4 regions of the Enterobacter sp. UPMP2061 genome follow, and region 4 is predicted to be linked to each of the others. Evidence: predicted binding sites of a transcription regulator. Region 4 holds the regulator's gene; each other region holds the start of a gene.

Region 1 (4,898 bases), 310 kb from region 4:
CGGCCCGTCGGGATCAGTACCCCGGTAAAACCGATGCGGTCTGCCGCCTGGGCGATCTGCTGTAGATAGCCGTGATCGACCGGGCGGGCGCCTTCTTCTGTGCCAAGATAGTGTCCATCACCGTGGGTGGGTAAAAACCAGAAAAGATTCAGACTCATGATTTTTTTCCTTCAATGCCAGCGGGTTGCCAGATGCGTTCGCGAATATTCACCTGCTTTGGAACCAGGCGGTTTTGATAAAAGAGATCTGCCGTTTGCTGCTGGAGAGCGGCAACGTGGGCGTCAACAGGCGCTATGGTGGTAGGAGGACGGTGGTCAAGATAGGTGGCGATCACCGGTTCAGGCAGGCCCATGGTTTTTGCCAGCAGCGTGATGCTCTGCTGACGCTGGCTTTGGGTCAGCGCATCGGCCTGAGAGAAGGTATCCAGCACCTGCTGAATAAATGCGCCATTTTTCTCAGCGTAAGGACGTGCCGCCAGGTAGAACGAACCGGTCTGCTTCAGGGTGGTGCCGTCTTTCAGCACCCGCACACCGCCCTGCAACAGTGCGGCGGAGTAGTACGGATCCCAGATAGCCCAGGCATCAACATTTTTTTGCTGAAACGCCGCGCGCGCATCGGCAGGCGTCAGGTAAACGGGCTGGATATCGGTGAATTTAAGGCCGGCCTCCTGCAACGCGCGCAGCAGCAGGTTGTGCGAGCTTGAACCTTTCTGGAAAGCAACCTTATGGCCTTTGAGGTCGGCGACGCTTTTGATCTCGCTGTTTTCCGGCACCAAAATAACCTCTGCCTTCGGCTTGGCGGGCTCAACGCCAACGTAAACCAGATCCGCCCCGGCAGCCTGCGCAAAGATTGGCGGGATATCGCCGGTGCTGCCTAAATCAATACTCCCGACGTTCAGCGCCTCCAGCATCTGTGGTCCGGCAGGGAACTCGACCCATGAGAATTTGGTCTCCGGGAAACGCTTCTCAAGCAACGCATGGCTTTTCGCCAACACCATGCTGACGCTGCCTTTCTGATAACCGATACGCAGGCTCTCCGGCGCTTTCTCCGCCGCCTGAGCCAGCGACGCCACTGCCAGCAGACCTGCCAGCCCGATACGGGTAACTGTTTTAAACATGCGCCACTCCTTGTGATTGATGAAATGCTGCCGCGTGGCGATCCCGACGGTTCAGGGCGTGCCAGAAGGTTTCGAGCGCACTGTCGAGGCGGGTTTGCAGATTCGGCGTGAAATGGGGTTTATGCTGGTAGTCGATTACCTGTGAGTCGTCAGCGAAGACGCCATGCAGGATCTCCTGCGCTTTCAGCGCGTTCAGAACCGGCTTGAGGGCATAATCCACCGCCAGTAAATGAGCTACCGTACCGCCTGTGGCCAGCGGCAGGACGACCTTACCGTCCAGCGCGCGTTCGGGCAGCAGATCGAGCAGCGTTTTCAGTGCGCCGGAAAAAGAGGCTTTATAAATCGGTGTCGCGACGACCAGCCCGTCAGCACTCTTAAGTTGTTCGATCAGGGTTTTCAGCGCCGGGCTGTCGAAACGGGCGTAGAGCAGATCTTCAGGCGCGAAATTGTGCAAATTCCAGTGACACACTTCGACATCCAGAGCATTAAGCTTTTCGCGAGCGTATTCCAGCAGTGCGCTGGAGCGAGAGGGGAAGCGGGGGCTTCCGGCCAGGGTAATGACGCGCATGGTTGCTCCTTATAACTAATTGTTTGCTTTTATCTAACATTCATAACAATTTTCAGGAGTGTGACATTGCGTGGTTATTCCACTAAATGATTTATCCTCAGGATGAATGCAGAAAAATGCATAAGAAGCGAACCGATAAGTAAACGATTGCGTTTTACGTGGCTTTTTTTGCCACAGGTCAATTCCCTTTCCGGGCGGAATCGCACATAATCCCCTCCCGGTTTGCACACCGGGAATCCAGGAGAGTTCATGTACTACCCCTTCGTTCGTAAAGCCCTTTTCCAGCTCGATCCTGAGCGCGCTCATGAATTTACATTTCAGCAGTTACGCCGTATTACAGGAACGCCTCTGGCCGCGCTGGTGCGTCAAAACGTGCCGGAAAAACCAGTTCAGTGCATGGGCCTGACTTTCAAAAATCCACTGGGCCTGGCGGCCGGTCTGGACAAAAATGGCGAATGCATTGATGCACTCGGTGCGATGGGCTTTGGCTCGATCGAAATCGGGACGGTGACGCCGCGTCCGCAGCCGGGAAATGACAAGCCACGTCTGTTTCGCCTGGTTGAAGCCGAGGGGCTGATCAACCGCATGGGCTTTAATAACCTTGGCGTCGATCATCTGGTTGAGAACGTTAAGAAAGCCCATTTTGATGGCGTGCTGGGTATTAATATTGGCAAAAATAAAGACACGCCGGTCGAGCAGGGTAAAGATGACTATCTGATTTGTATGGAAAAAGTCTATGCCTATGCCGGTTATATTGCGGTGAATATATCTTCGCCTAACACCCCAGGGCTGCGTTCATTACAATATGGCGAAGCGCTCGACGATCTTCTTGGCGCCATTAAAAATAAACAAACGGCGCTACAGGCGATCCACCATAAATATGTTCCGGTCGCGGTTAAGATCGCCCCGGATCTTTCGGCAGAAGAATTGATCCAGGTTGCCGACAGTTTAGTTCGCCATAATATTGATGGTGTGATTGCAACCAATACAACACTCGATCGCTCTCTCGTTCAGGGAATGAAAAACTGTGACGAAGCGGGTGGATTAAGTGGCCGTCCGGTACAATTAAAAAGCACCGAAATTATTCGCGCACTCTCCGCAGAATTAAAAGGTCAGCTGCCGATTATTGGCGTGGGTGGCATTGACTCTGTCATCGCTGCACGTGAGAAGATGGCGGCAGGTGCATCGCTGGTGCAAATTTATTCCGGCTTTATTTTTAAAGGGCCGCCGCTGATTAAAGAAATCGTCACGCATATCTAATCTTTTCTCTTAATCAGACAACCAGGGCTTTATTTCCAGCCCTGGTTGTTTTATATTCCGTCATTGTTGCTTATTTAAACATTATAGTCTTTTATTACTAGTGTTATAAGCGAAGCGGCAAACAGGACATTTTTAGTACAGGACGTTTAGGGGACGGGAGAGAAACATGCGAATTAAACCTGACGATAACTGGCGCTGGTATTTTTGTGACGAGCATGACCGTATGATGCTCGACTTAGCCAATGGCATGTTGTTTCGCTCTCGTTTTGCGCGCCGAATGTTAACGCCAGACGCGTTTGCTCCCTCAGGCTTTTGCGTTGACGACGCCGCACTCTATTTCTCTTTTGAAGAAAAATGCCGCGAGTTCGATCTCTCCAAAGAACAGCGCGCTGAACTGGTACTAAATGCGCTGGTGGCGATCCGTTTCCTGAAACCGCAAATGCCGAAAAGCTGGCATTTTCTCGCCCACGGCATGTGCTGGACCCTGGCTATCGGCGATGCGGCGAGCGTCAATCTGAGCGATACCGAAGAAGAGGTGAATTTGCTGGTGGTTGAACCCGGTGAAAACGCTGCGCTCTGTTTGCTGGCCCAACCCGGCGTGACCATTGCCGGGCGAGTTATGCAGTTAGGTGATGCCATCAAAGTGATGAATGACAGGCTGAAGCCACAGCTGCGCGTTGATTCCTTCAGCCTTGAACAGGCAGTTTAAGCTTCCAGCTGTACGGATGTTTTCGGGACACAGCTACAGCACAGGATCGTGCCGTCACTGCCAATCGCAGATTTCTTCAGGGCACTTACTTCACCATCGACCAGTTTAATGCGACAGCATCCGCAAATCCCCGCGCGACAGGAATACGGTACGCGGATACCTGCCTGCTCCAGCTGTTCCAGTAGCACCTGCTGATTGTTACCACGGATAACTTTGCCTTCCCAGTGAATATCCACCGCGGAAGCGACGTTGGTGACAACGTCAACCATCTCTTCTTCCTGACCTGCGCCGTACACCCTGGCAGGCCCGCGGGTGAGAATTTCGACCTCGTCGCCCACGCGGATCACGCCGCTGGAGCGGGGGATCAGGTTCTGGCCGAAGTCGACATCACCGTTATCCTGCGCGGTACGAAATGACTGCAAGGTTTTCAGCGGTTCGCCGGAAGGGTGTTTCTGGCCTTTCTCCGGGCTGACGGTGGTAAAAATACAGCGGCTGCACGGCTTCACGACATCAAAAATAACGCTGCCGATGCGGATCACTTTCCAGGTATCTTCATCCCAGGCATCCGCTCCGGTCACCACCAGATTCGGGCGAAACTGCTCCATCTGCACGCTGGCTTTACAACGATTTTGTAAATCACGCAGCGAGGCCTCGCTGGTCAGCAGGAAGGGAAAACCATCGGCGAAGGAGAGGGGAACCGCATCGTGGCGCTTCACGCGACGGGTCAGCGCAGGCCCAACCCAGCGCAGCTGAACGTCACGGGAGAAAAAGCCGCTCAGCCACTGGTTAATGTTATCCGGCGCGATACGCGCGGTAAAATGATTGCCCCACACTTCCGTTGGCGCATCAAGCGGCGCAAAATCAGCAAAGCGGATCACGACGCTTGAACCGTCCGGCGCAGTCAAATGCAGCCCGTCATGAAGCGGGGAAGGGGTAAAGCGAACCATCTGCGGGAACTGACGTGCGGTGATAAACGTACCGTCAGGCTCGGTGACCATAAAAATACGATCGAAGGCGAATCCGCTCATATCGGCCAGCGCGTGAGAGACGCCGATGCCGCGCATGGATTTCACCGGATGAATAAAAAGCCTGGATAACGTCGCCACTGCACACTCCCGCTAAAGAAAATAAGCCTTCAACTTTATGACATACACGCCATATTAGCTATAATGCGCGACAATTTTCTATGAGTAAAAGTGACGATATGAATTCTCTGTTTGCCAGTACGGCCCGTGGGCTGGAAG
Region 2 (4,898 bases), on a different contig from region 4:
GACGTGAAGAATTCGGTGATGCGCATCGGCAGCTGCATGTAGGTCATTACCGCGCCAAACGCCGCGGCAAAGCCAATCAAAATCATCACGATGGTGACGGTTTTCACCGTGCGGCACATCAGCTTCGGCAGTTCATTCCACTTGTAATCGCGGTAAATGAACATGGTGACGAAGAACGCCCACAGGCAGGCCACGGCGGCAGATTCGGTCGCCGTGAATATCCCGGACAAGATCCCGCCGAGGATAATCACCACAGTCATCAGCCCCCACAGAGCATCGAGCATGATTTTCAGCGCCTGCCTGAACGGGATTTTGTCCCCTTTCGGATAGCCGCGCTTGCGGGCGAAGCACAGGCAGAGCACCATCAGGCTCACGCCCAGCAGCAGGCCCGGCAGCACGCCCGCGATAAACAGCGTGGCGATGGAGACCGTTCCCCCTGCCGCCAGGGAGTAAATCACCGAGTTGTGGCTGGGCGGGATCAGGATCGCCTGCACCGACCCGCTGGCCGTCACCGCCGCCGCGTATTCGCGCGGATAGCCCTTCTTCTCCATCTCCGGGATCATCACGCTGCCGATAGACGCCGTATCCGCCACCGACGAGCCGGAAATCGCGCCGAAGAACGTTGATGCCACGATGTTCACCAGCGACAGCCCGCCGCGAATAAAGCCGACAAAAACGTACGCGAAGTTGACCAGCCGTCGGGCAATGCCCCCTTCCGCCATGATCGCCCCGGCAAGAATGAAGAACGGGATCGCCAGCAGGGTAAATTTATTCACCCCGCTGGTGATCTGGATCATCAGCGCCTCCAGCGGCAGATCGATCCACAACGCCCCCGCCACGGCGCTTAACCCGACGGCGAAAGCCACCGGCATCCCCAGCGCCAGCAAAATGGCGAGGGTGAATAACAAAACAAACGCATCCATTGTTCACCCCTTAACTGTGATTGCCGATCAGCACGACCGGACGGTTTTCCTGCGAGCCAAACAGCAGGCGTTCAAGCACAAACAGGATCAAAATGGCCGACCCGACAGGTAGCGGCAGATAGCTTTCGCCGGAGGTCAGAAGCGGAAACTCCGCCACCGGCTGCTCCCACAGCTCGACGCACAGCCAGTAGCTGTACCAGCACATCAGGCCTGAAATCATCAGCATCAGCAGATCCACCATCCGCGCGCACACTCTTTGCAGCGACGCGGGCAGGCGGTCGGTGAGCATGTTGACCGCAATATGCGACCCGGCGCGGTAGCTCACCGCCGCGCCGATAAAGGTAAACGTCACCATGCAGATAATGGCGATCGGCTCCGGCCAGGATTCGCCGCGATTAAGCACGTAGCGTGAAAAAATGCCGATGGGGATGACAATCGTCATCACCAACAGCGAAATACCTGCCACCGCCATGGCGAACAGGTACAGACGGTCCATCCACTTCAGGTAGAGTTCGGACATACGTACTCCGGTTTACTGGACGTCAGCGATGGCTTTCATCAGATCCTGATGCTTATCGCCATACTGCGCGCGCACCGGCTCTGTCGCCTTGATAAACACCGTTTTATCGATGTCGTGGAACTGCACGCCGCCGGCCTTCATTTTCGCCAGCGCCTGGTCGTTATAGGCCTGCCAGAGCTTGCGCTGCTCGAACTGCGCTTCGCGGGCCAGCGTCAGGACTTTTTGCTGCTCGTCGGCGCTGAGCTTGTCCCATTTCACTTTTGAGTACAGGAGCATTTCCGGGGTGATAAAGTGGCCGCTCAGCGTGTAGTTTTTGGCGACCGGCATATAGTTGTGGGCGATAAAGGTTGGCGGGTTGTTCTCCGCGCCGTCGATCACCCCGGTCTGCATGCCGCTGTAAACCTCGCTGACGCCCATCGCCACCGAGTTCGCCCCCATCGCTTTCAGCGTGGCCAGCGCCACCGGGCTGCCCTGCACACGGATTTTCTTCCCTTTCAGATCGTCCGGTTTGACGATCGGCTCTTTGGTGATCAGGTTACGGGTGCCGGAATCCATCCAGCCAAGGAAGACCAGACGCGATTTCGGGTTGGCGGTGAGTTTGTCGCCAATCTGCTTGCCGATATCCCCGTCGATCACCTTGTGCATGTGGTCTTCATCGCGGAATACGTAGGGCAGCGTAAACACTTCGATATCCGGCAGAATGGCAGCCACCGGCGCCATGGAGACGCGGATCATGTCGATCGCCCCCATCTGCGCCTGCTCAATCATCTGCTTTTCATCCCCCAGCACGCCGCCGGGGAAGACCTTAATCTCCAGCTTGCCATCGGTTTGTTGTTTGAGTTTTTCACCCATGTGCTGAACCGCCACCACGTTCGGGTAGCCTTCGGGATGCACATCGGCGGCTTTGATGGTCTGGGCAGAAACGGAGCAGGCAAAAGCAGACAGGCACAGCGCGGCCAGTAACGGCTTGAGGGTCGTTTTCATTGAGTCAACTCCAGGGTAGTGAGATAAGCGTTAAAACGATGTTTTAGTTTTTGACGCTTAAAAATTAGACTACGGCTGGAAAAGGGAGGGTGAAGCGCCTCACAAAAGCGCGAAATTTTGAAACGATGGTTCGAAATTGTGATGAGTACTTGTCGGGTGGCGGCTGCGCCTTACCCGACCTACTACACCCGTAGGCCCGTGCAAGCGAAGCGCCGCCGGGCGTCAGGCCGCACTTACCCCTTACGAATCAAATACCGGTACGGCAAGGTCTCGGTTTGCTGCGCCACCAGTTCATGTTCCATAAAGGTACAAAAGCCGGGGATATCACGGGTGGTAGCCGGGTCGTCAGCGACGATCAGCAGCGTTTCGCCACTCTGCATGTTACGGACGGTTTTACGCACCATCATTACCGGCTCCGGGCAACGGAGGCCCTGAGCATCAAGCGTGTGGTCTGGGCGGGAAAACAGGTCGGTCATTTTCTTCTCGTTCAGGTAAAAACGGCTGTAGTTTACGCCCCGCTATCGCCAATGCAAACCAGGTTAACGATTGCGTGAAAATTAGCCATTGCAAAGTGTCGTCAAAGCAGTATCATGCGGCGGCTTTATTGGGTTCCCTCACCCCAAATATTAATCAAAAAGGTACAATATGAACTCCTTTACACAATCGCAGCGCGTCAAGGCGTTGTTCTGGCTTTCGCTATTTCATCTGCTGGTGATCATCTCCAGTAACTATCTGGTACAGCTCCCCATCTCCATTTTTGGTTTCCATACCACCTGGGGCGCGTTCAGTTTCCCGTTTATTTTCCTTGCGACGGATTTAACCGTGCGTATTTTTGGCGCACCGCTGGCGCGGCGGATTATTTTTGCGGTGATGATCCCGGCACTGTTTGTCTCCTACGCCATCTCCTCGCTGTTTTACATGGGCAGCTGGCAGGGCTTCGAAGCGCTGACGCACTTCAACCTGTTCGTCGCGCGTATTGCCACCGCCAGCTTTATGGCTTATGCCCTGGGGCAGATCCTCGATGTCCACGTGTTTAACCGCCTGCGTCAAAACCATCGCTGGTGGATGGCACCAACGGCCTCCACGCTGTTCGGTAACGTGAGCGATACGCTGGCCTTCTTCTTCATCGCCTTCTGGCGCAGCCCGGACGCCTTCATGGCAGAACACTGGATGGAAATCGCTCTGGTGGACTACGCCTTTAAGGTGCTTATCAGCCTGGTCTTCTTCCTGCCGATGTACGGCGTACTGTTGAATATGCTGCTGAAAAGGCTGGCAGATAAATCTGAAATCTCCGCATTGCAGGCAGGTTAAGGGTTCGCTTTATCAGTTGTGATAAGATGAACGAATGAGCCGTTATGGCCGTTTATCGAAAGGAAGAAGTCAATGCGCAATCTGGTTAAATATGTCGGGATTGGCCTGCTGGTTGTTGGCCTTGCAGCCTGTGATAACAGCGACACCAAAACGCCTGCTCAGGGCGCGTCAGCAGAAAGCAACGCCACCGGTCAGCCGGTGAGCCTGATGGATGGCAAACTCAGTTTCTCTCTGCCCGCGGACATGACCGACCAGAGCGGTAAGCTGGGCACCCAGGCGAACAATATGCACGTCTATTCCGATGCCACCGGCCAAAAAGCGGTGATTGTGATCGTCGGTGACGATACCAGCGAAGATCTTGGCGTGCTGGCCAAACGCCTGGAAGATCAGCAGCGCAGCCGCGACCCGCAGCTTCAGGTGGTCACCAATAAGTCTGTTGAACTGAAAGGCCACACGCTGCAACAGCTGGACAGCATCATCTCTGCCAAAGGCCAGACCGCCTACTCCTCCGTGGTGCTCGGCAAGGTGGACAATAAACTGCTGACCATGCAGATCACCCTGCCGGCAGACAATCAGCAGAAAGCGCAGACCGCCGCTGAAAACATCATTAACACCCTCGTGATCCAGTAATCGTTCACCAGGATGCCGTGGCCTCCGTCGCTTGCGCCGGGGGCCATTTTTTTGCCACGACTTTCAGACTAACACGCCAGACGAAGCCCATCCGGCGCACTACAATTAACACGCCCCCCGGAAAAAGGAATTCTTATGACTGCCAGCCCGCCCGACAAAGCCGGACTTCATATTTTATTAAAACTTGCCTGCCTGGTGGTTATCCTTGCGGGTATCCACGCGGCGGCGGATATCATTGTTCAGCTTCTGCTGGCGCTGTTTTTCGCCATTGTGCTCAACCCGCTGGTGACATGGTTTTTACGCCGGGGCATCAGCCGCCCGGTCGCGATTACCATTGTGGTGATGGTGATGCTGGTTGTCCTGACGGCGCTGTTCGGCGTGCTCGCCGCCTCGCTGAGCGAATTTTCCACCATGCTGCCGCAGTACAATAAAGAGCTGACGCGCAAGCTGGTCGATCTTCAGCGCATGTTGCCGTTCGTGAATCTGCATATCTCACCGGAACGGATGCTGCGTCGGATGGATTCCGAGAA
Region 3 (4,898 bases), on a different contig from region 4:
AGACATATGCGTACGCTTGGTTGGGTGACGGCTGATAGGCTCTTCCACCGTGCCGCCAGAGGTCATATGACCAATCGCCACCGCTTCATACTCACGGGTGATTTCGCGCAGTTGCAACGATTCCACCAGGCGAGTCTGGGCGGGAACCGTCTTCGCCACCACCATCAGACCCGTGGTGTCTTTATCCAGACGGTGAACGATACCGGCACGCGGTACATCGGCAATCGGCGGATAATAATGAAGGAGAGCGTTAAGTACCGTACCGTCAGGATTGCCCGCGCCCGGGTGAACAACAAAGTCGCGCGGCTTGTTGATGACCAGAATGTCGTCATCTTCGTAGACGATATCCAGCGGGATATCCTGCGGCTCGAAGCGGACTTCCTCTTCGATTTCAGCATTGATGGCGACAGCTTCCCCACCAAACACTTTCTCTTTTGGTTTGTCCCAGATCTTGCCGTTTACCAGCACGCGCTGGTCAAGGATCCATTCTTTTATGCGTGAACGCGAATAATCAGGGAACAATTCGGCCAAAGCCTGATCTAAGCGTTGACCGAGCTGATTTTCGGAGACTGTTGCGGTGAGTTCTACTCGTTGTGCCATAAACTGCTTCTTCGTTTAACGTTGGGTTTTACGGCTTTGCCGTTTAATATAGTGTGCTATTGTAGCTGGTCTTAATCGGGAGCAGGAACTGAGTTTCTCCCGGACAAACATTTGAGGAAAGTCAAAACGTCATGACGCGCATGAAATATCTGGTGGCAGCGGCCACGTTGAGCCTGGCTTTGGTGGGCTGCTCCGGTTCGAATGAACAGGTCCCTGACAATCCGCCGAATGAAATCTATGCGACTGCACAACAAAAGTTGCAGGACGGTAACTGGAAACAGGCGATAACGCAACTGGAAGCGTTGGATAATCGCTATCCGTTTGGCCCGTATTCGCAGCAGGTACAGTTAGATCTTATCTACGCCTACTACAAAAATGCCGATCTGCCGCTGGCTCAGGCAACCATCGATCGTTTCATGCGTCTGAACCCTACCCATCCTAACATCGATTACGTGATGTACATGCGCGGCCTGACTAACATGGCGCTGGATGATAGTGCATTGCAGGGCTTCTTCGGGGTGGATCGTTCCGACCGTGACCCGCAACATGCGCGTGATGCTTTCAATGACTTCTCCAAACTGGTGCGTAGCTACCCGAACAGCCAGTACATTACCGATGCCACTAAGCGTCTGGTATTCCTGAAAGATCGTCTGGCGAAATATGAGTACTCCGTTGCGGAATACTACACCCGCCGTGGCGCATGGGTTGCCGTGGTTAACCGTGTAGAAGGCATGCTGCGTGATTATCCGGATACCCAGGCCACGCGTGATGGCCTGAAGCTGATGGAAAATGCGTATCGCCAGATGCAGATGACGGCTCAGGCTGACAAAGTGGCGAAAATCATCGCCGCGAACAGCAGCAACACCTGATACCGCTACAACGCATAACGGCAGCCCGCGGGCTGCCGTTTTTTTATTCTTTCACACTTACGCTGAAGCGGTTTAGCTTCAACACATCCATTCAACTATGACCGCAATTGTTGGCTTCGACAAGGTAAATCTCACCTCTTCCTGCCCTGCCTCACAAAAAAGATTCCCTGACAAAAACCGACAAAATAACGTGATCTAAATCACACATTTTGACATTAGGTCGGGTATGCTGGAATCACCAAGACGGAAAGACAAGAGGTAAAATTTATGACAATGAACATTACCAGTAAACAAATGGAAATTACTCCGGCAATCCGCCAGCACGTCGCAGACCGTCTCGCCAAACTGGATAAATGGCAAACACATTTGATTAATCCACATATCATCCTGTCCAAGGAGCCGCAGGGTTTCATCGCTGATGCAACTATCAATACTCCAAACGGCCATCTGGTCGCCAGCGCAAAACACGAGGATATGTACACCGCAATTAACGATTTGATCAACAAGCTGGAACGGCAGCTCAATAAAGTGCAACACAAAGGTGAAGCACGTCGCGCCGCAACCTCGGTGAAAGACGCCAGCTTCGCGGAAGAAGTTGAAGAAGAGTAATCCTCTAAAATTGAGTGTACCGACAACGCGCCTTCGGGCGCGTTTTTTATTGACAGGATCAAAACAGTGCAGGTACTTTAACCTATCAATTTCAGGATGACCTTATGAAACAGACGCCGTTTTTCTTCGCATTCTTTTTTACCTTCCCCTGACCGGGAGGCGTTTCGTCGTGTGATAAAGAATGCGAAGACGAACAACAAGGCCTCCCACACCGGGAGGCCTTTTTTATTGATAACGATAAAATGAGACAGACAACACTATGACACCGGAAAACCCGCTCCTGGATTTACGCGTAAAAATCAGTGCACTCGACGAAAAATTACTGGCCCTGCTGGCAGAACGCCGCGCGCTCGCCGTTGAAGTGGGCAAAGCCAAGCTCGAGTCCCATCGGCCGGTGCGCGATATCGATCGCGAACGTGATTTACTGGAACGGTTGATTCAACTCGGCAAAGCGCATCATCTGGATGCGCACTACATCACCCGCCTGTTCCAGCTCATCATCGAAGACTCCGTTCTGACGCAACAAGCCCTGCTCCAGCAGCATCTGAACAAAACCAACCCGCACTCTGCTCGTATCGCTTTCCTCGGCCCGAAAGGGTCCTATTCTCACCTGGCAGCTCGCCAGTACGCAGCCCGCCATTTCGAAGAGTTTATTGAGAGCGGCTGCGCGAAATTTGCAGACATTTTCAACCAGGTCGAAACCGGCCAGGCAGATTACGCCGTAGTGCCTATTGAGAACACCAGTTCCGGTGCCATCAATGATGTTTACGATCTGCTCCAGCACACCAGCCTGTCGTTAGTCGGCGAGTTGACTATCCCTATCGATCACTGCGTGCTGGTCTCTGGCTCAACCGATCTGAGTCAGATCGAAACGGTGTACAGCCACCCGCAGCCGTTCCAGCAGTGCAGCCAGTTCCTGAACCGTTATCCGCACTGGAAAATTGAATACACCGAAAGCACCTCGGCGGCGATGGAAAAAGTGGCGCAGGCAAACTCTTCTGCCGTCGCGGCTCTCGGTAGCGAAGCGGGCGGCGCGCTGTATGGCTTACAGGTGCTGGAACGCAATCTGGCCAACCAGACGCAGAATATCACCCGTTTCGTGGTTCTGGCCCGCAAGGCCATCAACGTGTCGGACCAGGTCCCGGCGAAAACCACCCTGCTGATGGCGACCGGCCAGCAGGCGGGTGCGCTGGTTGAAGCGCTGCTGGTGCTGCGTAATCACAACCTGATCATGACGAAGCTGGAATCCCGCCCAATACATGGCAACCCGTGGGAAGAAATGTTTTATCTCGACGTTCAGGCCAACCTGGAGTCTGCGTCCATGCAGAAAGCCCTGCGCGAACTGGGCGAGATCACACGCTCCATGAAAGTGCTGGGCTGCTATCCGAGCGAAAACGTGGTCCCGGTCGATCCGGCTTAACGTTCGATAAAGCGGCTTTTCTTCATCCCTGCCACATTTACAGGCAGGGTGAAGATGGCACCGGAAAGCGGATATTTCGCCAGCTCCTCCGCCTCCATATTTTCCCGCGTGGTGGTGATAAACAGCGTTTTCATATCGTCGCCGCCAAAGCAGACCATTGTCGGGCAGCGTACCGGCAGCCGATACTCTTCCAGCTGTTCGCCTTGCGGTGAAAACCGTGCGATACGCCAGCCGTCAAACAGTGCGCTCCAGTAGCAGCCTTCCTCATCCATTGCCGCACCGTCGGGTATACCTTCTCCCTCGCTAAACCGGCGAAACTCTTCGCGCTTACCGGGTTCTCCCTGCTCATCAAGCGGCGTACGGTAGATCACGCCGTTCGGCGTATCAGAAGTAAACATCCACCGTTTATCAGGACTAAACGCTAAACCGTTATGCCCGTGAATATCGCACTGGATCACTTGCGGCGTCAGGTCGTTGTCGATACGCATCAGCATGGCGCCGTTATAATCTCCCGGCCCCCAGAACGTGCCCGCATAAAACCGTCCCTGATGATCGGTACCGCCATCGTTAAAGCGTGCAAGCTGCGGGTTGGACGGGTTATCGCAAACCTTACGCTGGAGCAGGCCGTGTTTATCGGTCAGCCAGATGGCGTTTCGCATCGCGACGATAAATCCGCCGCGTTCACGCAGGGCAAAACACCCAACTTCTTCATGGAATGAGAGCACCGAGTGTTCCGCGGTGGGCAGATGGTACCGATGGATCTCCCCTTCCAGGATATCCGCCCAGTAGAGCGCCTTCTCGTCTGCACTCCATGTCGGGCATTCGGGCAGATGCCCGGTATAGTTCAACAGCAGCTGCGGTTCAGCCATGACAGTTCCCCAAAATGAAAAAAGCCAGCAATGCTGGCTTTCAGTATATACATCATCGCATTACTGGCGACTGTCATTTGCCTGGCGCAACAGCGTGCGGCTTTCACTCTGGAATCGCGTGGCGTAATCACCGAACCAGTGCTCCACTTTACGGAAACTGTCGATAAAGGCTTGTTTATCGCCGTGTTCCAGCAAGGTGATCGCTTCGCCAAAACGCTGATAATAGCGCTTGATCAGCGCCAGATTATTTTCAGACGACATGATGATGTCGGCGTAAAGCTGCGGATCCTGGGCAAACAGTCGCCCGACCATCGCCAGCTCCAGACGATAGATTGGCGAGGAAAGCGCCAGCAATTGTTCAAGCTGAACGTTCTCTTCCGCCAGGTGCAGCCCATAGGCGAAGGTTGCAAAGTGGCGCAGCGCCTGAATAAACGCCATGTTCTGGTCATGCTCTACCGCGCTAATGCGGTGCAAACGTGCTCCCCAGACCTGGATCTGTTCCAGGAACCACTGGTAGGCTTCCGGCTGCCG
Region 4 (4,898 bases):
CGTTCGGCAGTTTCGCGGATTTTAAAACGAAGTTTACTGACGCAGCCGTTAAAAACTTTGGCTCCGGCTGGACCTGGCTGGTAAAAGAGGCTGATGGCAAACTGGCTATCGTTTCCACTTCTAATGCGGGTACCCCTCTGACCACCAGCGCCACGCCGCTGATGACCGTGGACGTATGGGAACACGCCTATTACATTGATTACCGTAATGCGCGCCCGAACTACCTGGAACACTTCTGGGCACTGGTTAACTGGGAATTTGTTGCGAAGAACTTCGCCGCGTAAGAGACACGCAGAAGGGGCAGCCCTTCTGCGTTTTTGTTTATTCCGCCGTACACACCGCTTCAGGCTGTTTACGACCAGACATAATCACCAGCAGCAGGCCGAGTGCAGCAATGATCGCCCCCATCACCGGCACAAAGCTGTAACCCAAACCACCTGAGATCACCGCCCCGCCCGCTGCGGCCCCCAGCGCATTGCCCAGGTTAAACGCACCGATATTCACCGACGAAGAGAGCCCCGGCGCTTCGTGCGCAACGCGCATTACGCGCATCTGCAACGGTGGCACCACGGCAAAGGTTGCGGCGCCCCACACCACCATGGCAATCGCGGCACCCACTTCGTTACGCGCCAGCCACGGAATCGCCACCATGATGACAATCAGCAGCGTTAAAAAACCTTTCAGTGTTCCACTGACGGAGCGGTCGGCAAATTTCCCACCAAGATAGTTGCCAATCGAGAACCCGACACCAATCAGCACCAGCATCGCGGTAACAAAGAGTGGCGTTGCGTGGGTAATGTCGTGCAGCACCGGGGAGATATAGGTGTAGAGCGTAAACATCGCCCCGGCCCCCAGTACCGTGGTAAGCAGCGCGGACAACACCTGAGGACGCATCAGCACCGCCAGCTCTTTACGTACTTCCGGACGTTCTCCCGCACTTCCTTTCGGCAGTGAGAAGAACAGCGCAACCATCGCGACCACGCCCAGTCCGGCGGTTGCGAGGAAAGACATACGCCAGCCGATGGCCTCTCCCAGCCAGGTGGCAGCGGGAACGCCGCCGATATTAGCGATGGTGAGGCCCATGAACATAGTGGCTACCGCGCTGGCCTGCTTATGTTTTGGCACCACGCTGGCGGCAACAACCGAGCCCAGTCCGAAGAAGGCGCCATGGTTGAGGCTGGTCAGAATGCGCGAAAGCATCAGAGTGGTGTAATCGGGCGAAATCGCGGAAAGCACATTTCCGAGAGTGAAAATCGCCATCAGGAAAATCAGCGCATTGCGGCGAGCGCGGTGGGAAAGCAGCAGCGTCATCAGCGGCGCGCCCACCATCACGCCAATCGCGTAGGCGCTAATTAACATACCGGCCGCAGGAATTGAGACGTCCACACCCCGGGCGATAACAGGCAATAACCCCATCGGGGAGAATTCAGTGGTGCCAATCCCAAAGGCGCCAATCGCCAGGGCCAGCAGGGGAAAATTGATTTTCATGAAGAGACTCCGGATACCGTGCCATAACCCGGCACAGAACTAAGAAGTCAAAAGCATGACATCAATCACAAAAAATGAGAAGTTAACATTTTGGCAAAAGATTTTTGCCGGAGAGGTAACAATAGCGGCAAGAGAGGGAGAAGGTTCTCCCCCCTCCTGAATCAGTGCAGCGCAGCGGTTAAACCACCCGCAACAATCAGGGCAAGAACAACAATGGTGGTAAACAGCGAAAACTTCAGATCGGTACTCATCAATTTTTCTCCTTTTATTCACCCTACGAAAAGTGAGCTTGCTCATTTTTACACAGTTCAGGTCAAAAATCTTCCAGGATTTAAGCGGATATCCACTTTACCTCTTCCCCTTTTCATCAAGATAGGACAAAATTCCACGCTAAATTTATTAGCGTACCGGCCACTGACCCCCTCCTGACGTCCTGTGTCGTTTTCCCGGCGTGTCGCAACTCATGTTTGCGTGATAAGGGTGAGAGAAGGCAAACGTTTACCTTCAATTTTTTCAGGAGCTTAGGATATGGTCTGGAGTGACATTTAATGGCAACAATTAAAGACGTAGCAAAACGCGCAAACGTTTCCACTACAACCGTATCACATGTTATTAACAAAACGCGTTTCGTCGCTGAAGAGACGCGTAATGCCGTCTGGGCGGCAATCAAAGAGCTGCACTACTCGCCAAGTGCGGTCGCCCGCAGCTTGAAGGTTAATCACACCAAATCGATTGGTCTGCTGGCCACCAGCAGTGAAGCGGCCTACTTTGCTGAAATCATCGAAGCCGTTGAAAAAAACTGCTTCCAGAAAGGCTATACCCTGATTCTGGGCAACGCGTGGAACAACATTGAAAAACAGCGCGCTTACCTGTCAATGATGGCGCAAAAGCGCGTCGACGGCCTGCTGGTAATGTGTTCTGAATACCCCGAGTCGGTCCTTTCTATGCTGGAAGAGTATCGCCACATTCCGATGGTGGTCATGGACTGGGGCGAAGCGCGCGCAGACTTTACCGACTCCGTTATTGATAACGCCTTTGAAGGCGGCTACATGGCGGGGCGTTATCTGGTAGAACGCGGTCATCGTGAAATTGGCGTGATCCCGGGTCCGCTGGAGCGTAACACCGGAGCTGGCCGTCTGGCCGGTTTCATGAAAGCGATGGAAGAGGCGCTGATCACCGTGCCGGAAAACTGGATTGTTCAGGGCGACTTCGAGCCGGAGTCGGGCTATCGCGCCATGCAGCAGATCGTCTCCCAGCCGCATCGCCCTACCGCGGTGTTCTGCGGCGGCGACATCATGGCGATGGGCGCGCTCTGCGCGGCGGATGAACTCGGCCTGCGCGTCCCGCAGGATATCTCGGTGATCGGCTATGACAACGTGCGCAACGCCCGCTTCTTTACCCCGGCGCTGACCACCATTCACCAGCCGAAAGATTCGCTGGGTGAAACGGCCTTCAACATGCTGCTGGACAGGATCGTCAACAAGCGTGAACAGTCCCAGTCCATTGAAGTTCACCCGCGCCTGATTGAACGCCGTTCCGTTGCGGACGGTCCGTTCCGCGACTACCGTCGTTAATCTCATTACGGGGCCAGCTATGCTGGTTCCCGCAACCACTCCCGGTTCAGCGTTTCGCTGTCGCCCAGATAATCCAGCAGCCAGGCCATGGCGGGCGAGACGTCGTTTTGCTGCCACGTCAGACAGCACGCGGCATCCGGGAAGGGGTTTTCCAGCGTCAAGGCCACCCACTCTCCCGCGTCGATGCGCGGGCGCGCAAAATGCACCGGCACCATGCCAACGCACAGCCCCGCGCTCAGACAGGTGGCTGACGACTCCCAGTCCGGTGCGACCACGCGGCGCTGATTATCCAGCAGCCAGGTAATGCGCTTGGGCAGCGAGCGGGAGGTATCTTCCAGCACCAGCGAGGGCCAGTTGCGTAAGGTGTCATCGCTCAGCGGACCTTCCAGCGCCGCCAGCGGGTGATCGCGCGCGACCACGCAGGTCCAGCTCAGCATGCCCATGTCGCGAAACGCGTAGCGCCCCCCAACCGGGATCGCCTGGGTTGCACCAATCGCCATCTCCGCCCTGCCGTCCGCCAGCGCATCCCAGACGCCGTTGAACACTTCCTGCGAAACACGCAGTTCGACGTCGGAAAAATGACGATAGAAATCGACGATCATCTGCCGGGTCCGCTCCGGCTTAACGATGTTATCCACCGCGATAGCGAGATGCCCGCGCCAGCCGTTGGCGATCTGCTGGCACTGCTCACGGGTGATCTGCATTTTTTTGATAACAGACCGCCCTTCCTTCAAAAACCACGCTCCGGCAGGCGTGAGCTCCACGTCGCGATGACGCCGCTCGAACAGCGGCACCGCCAGCCACGCTTCCAGCTGGCGCACCGTATAGCTGATAGCCGAGGGAACGCGATGCAGCTCCTGGGCGGCACCGGTAAAGCTGCCGTTACGCGCCACGGCATCAACCACTTCAAGGGAATAATCTGACCACATATTTAGCCTGCAAAATTTTTGAATGCACCCGCCAAATATTAGCGTTTCACAAGCCGCTTTACACTCCCTACACTCTGCGCCAACGTACACCTGCCTCCTCAGGAGAAAAAACAGTGCAACCCAGGAAAGGATTTTTAGTCTGGCTCGGCGGCTTAAGCGTGCTGGGCTTTTTGGCGACCGATATGTATCTGCCCGCGTTCGCCGCGATGCAGGAAGATTTGCAAACCCCTGCCGCCGCCATCAGCGCCAGTTTAAGTTTGTTCCTCGCCGGCTTTGCTTTTGCGCAATTGCTGTGGGGGCCGCTCTCGGATCGTTTCGGCCGTAAGCCCGTCCTGTTGTTGGGTCTGGCGATTTTTGCCGTAGGCTGTCTGGGCATGCTGTGGGTCCGCGATGCCGCCTGGCTGCTGGCGCTGCGCTTTATTCAGGCGGTCGGTGTCTGCGCCGCAGCGGTGACCTGGCAGGCGCTGGTGACCGATTACTACCCCGCCTCGCGCACTAACCGCATATTCGCCACTATTATGCCGCTGGTCGGCCTGTCGCCGGCGCTTGCCCCGTTACTGGGCAGCTGGATCCTGGCGCATTTCGACTGGCAGGCCATTTTCGCCACGCTCTTTGCTATTACGCTGGTCCTGATGCTGCCTGCTTTCGGGCTTAAACCTGCGCATAAAAAAGAGACGCATCCGGACGCAAAGCCCATCACCTTTACCTCTTTACTGCGGTCGAAAGCCTATCGCGGTAACGTGCTGATTTATGCTGCCTGCTCTGCCAGCTTCTTTGCCTGGCTAACCGGTTCGCCGTTCATTCTGCATGACATGGGCTACAGCCCGGCGGCTATCGGCCTGAGCTATGTACCACAGACCATCGCCTTCCTGGTGGGTGGCTATGGCTGTCGCGCCGCGCTGCAAAA

The links. Region 4 encodes PurR, which represses purine synthesis genes. Its sites were predicted from a motif close to CANGCAAACGTTTGCNTG; they were not measured.
Region 1: pyrD (quinone-dependent dihydroorotate dehydrogenase) is a predicted target of PurR. The motif match lies at 1,822-1,839, and genes of this name have one in related genera.
Region 2: tusA (sulfurtransferase TusA) is a predicted target of PurR. The motif match lies at 2,963-2,980, and genes of this name have one in related genera.
Region 3: raiA (ribosome-associated translation inhibitor RaiA) is a predicted target of PurR. The motif match lies at 1,622-1,639, and genes of this name have one in related genera.

What each region holds. Positions count from the first base shown of each region.
Region 1 is NZ_JBSKJP010000001.1:746,936-751,833, forward strand. Features, by position in the region: gene ssuD (FMNH2-dependent alkanesulfonate monooxygenase) at 1-158, opposite strand, end outside; gene ACWKXX_RS03545 (sulfonate ABC transporter substrate-binding protein) at 155-1,117, opposite strand; gene ssuE (NADPH-dependent FMN reductase) at 1,110-1,685, opposite strand; gene pyrD (quinone-dependent dihydroorotate dehydrogenase) at 1,935-2,945, shown strand; gene zapC (cell division protein ZapC) at 3,112-3,654, shown strand; gene ACWKXX_RS03565 (YcbX family protein) at 3,651-4,760, opposite strand; gene rlmKL (bifunctional 23S rRNA (guanine(2069)-N(7))-methyltransferase RlmK/23S rRNA (guanine(2445)-N(2))-methyltransferase RlmL) at 4,859-4,898, shown strand, end outside.
Region 2 is NZ_JBSKJP010000008.1:125,608-130,505, forward strand. Features, by position in the region: gene ACWKXX_RS16005 (TRAP transporter large permease) at 1-923, opposite strand, end outside; gene ACWKXX_RS16010 (TRAP transporter small permease) at 934-1,443, opposite strand; gene ACWKXX_RS16015 (TRAP transporter substrate-binding protein) at 1,456-2,427, opposite strand; gene tusA (sulfurtransferase TusA) at 2,661-2,903, opposite strand; gene ACWKXX_RS16025 (7-cyano-7-deazaguanine/7-aminomethyl-7-deazaguanine transporter) at 3,073-3,738, shown strand; gene ACWKXX_RS16030 (DcrB family lipoprotein) at 3,811-4,368, shown strand; gene ACWKXX_RS16035 (AI-2E family transporter) at 4,504-4,898, shown strand, end outside.
Region 3 is NZ_JBSKJP010000019.1:4,092-8,989, forward strand. Features, by position in the region: gene rluD (23S rRNA pseudouridine(1911/1915/1917) synthase RluD) at 1-600, opposite strand, end outside; gene bamD (outer membrane protein assembly factor BamD) at 732-1,469, shown strand; gene raiA (ribosome-associated translation inhibitor RaiA) at 1,737-2,078, shown strand; Phe leader region at 2,182-2,307, shown strand; gene pheL (pheA operon leader peptide PheL) at 2,183-2,230, shown strand; gene pheA (bifunctional chorismate mutase/prephenate dehydratase) at 2,338-3,498, shown strand; gene ACWKXX_RS21630 (SMP-30/gluconolactonase/LRE family protein) at 3,495-4,367, opposite strand; gene tyrA (bifunctional chorismate mutase/prephenate dehydrogenase) at 4,428-4,898, opposite strand, start outside.
Region 4 is NZ_JBSKJP010000001.1:1,055,721-1,060,618, reverse strand. Features, by position in the region: gene sodB (superoxide dismutase [Fe]) at 1-284, shown strand, start outside; gene ACWKXX_RS05170 (MFS transporter) at 322-1,488, opposite strand; gene cydH (cytochrome bd-I oxidase subunit CydH) at 1,650-1,739, opposite strand; gene purR (HTH-type transcriptional repressor PurR) at 2,037-3,062, shown strand; gene punR (DNA-binding transcriptional activator PunR) at 3,080-3,991, opposite strand; gene punC (purine nucleoside transporter PunC) at 4,105-4,898, shown strand, end outside.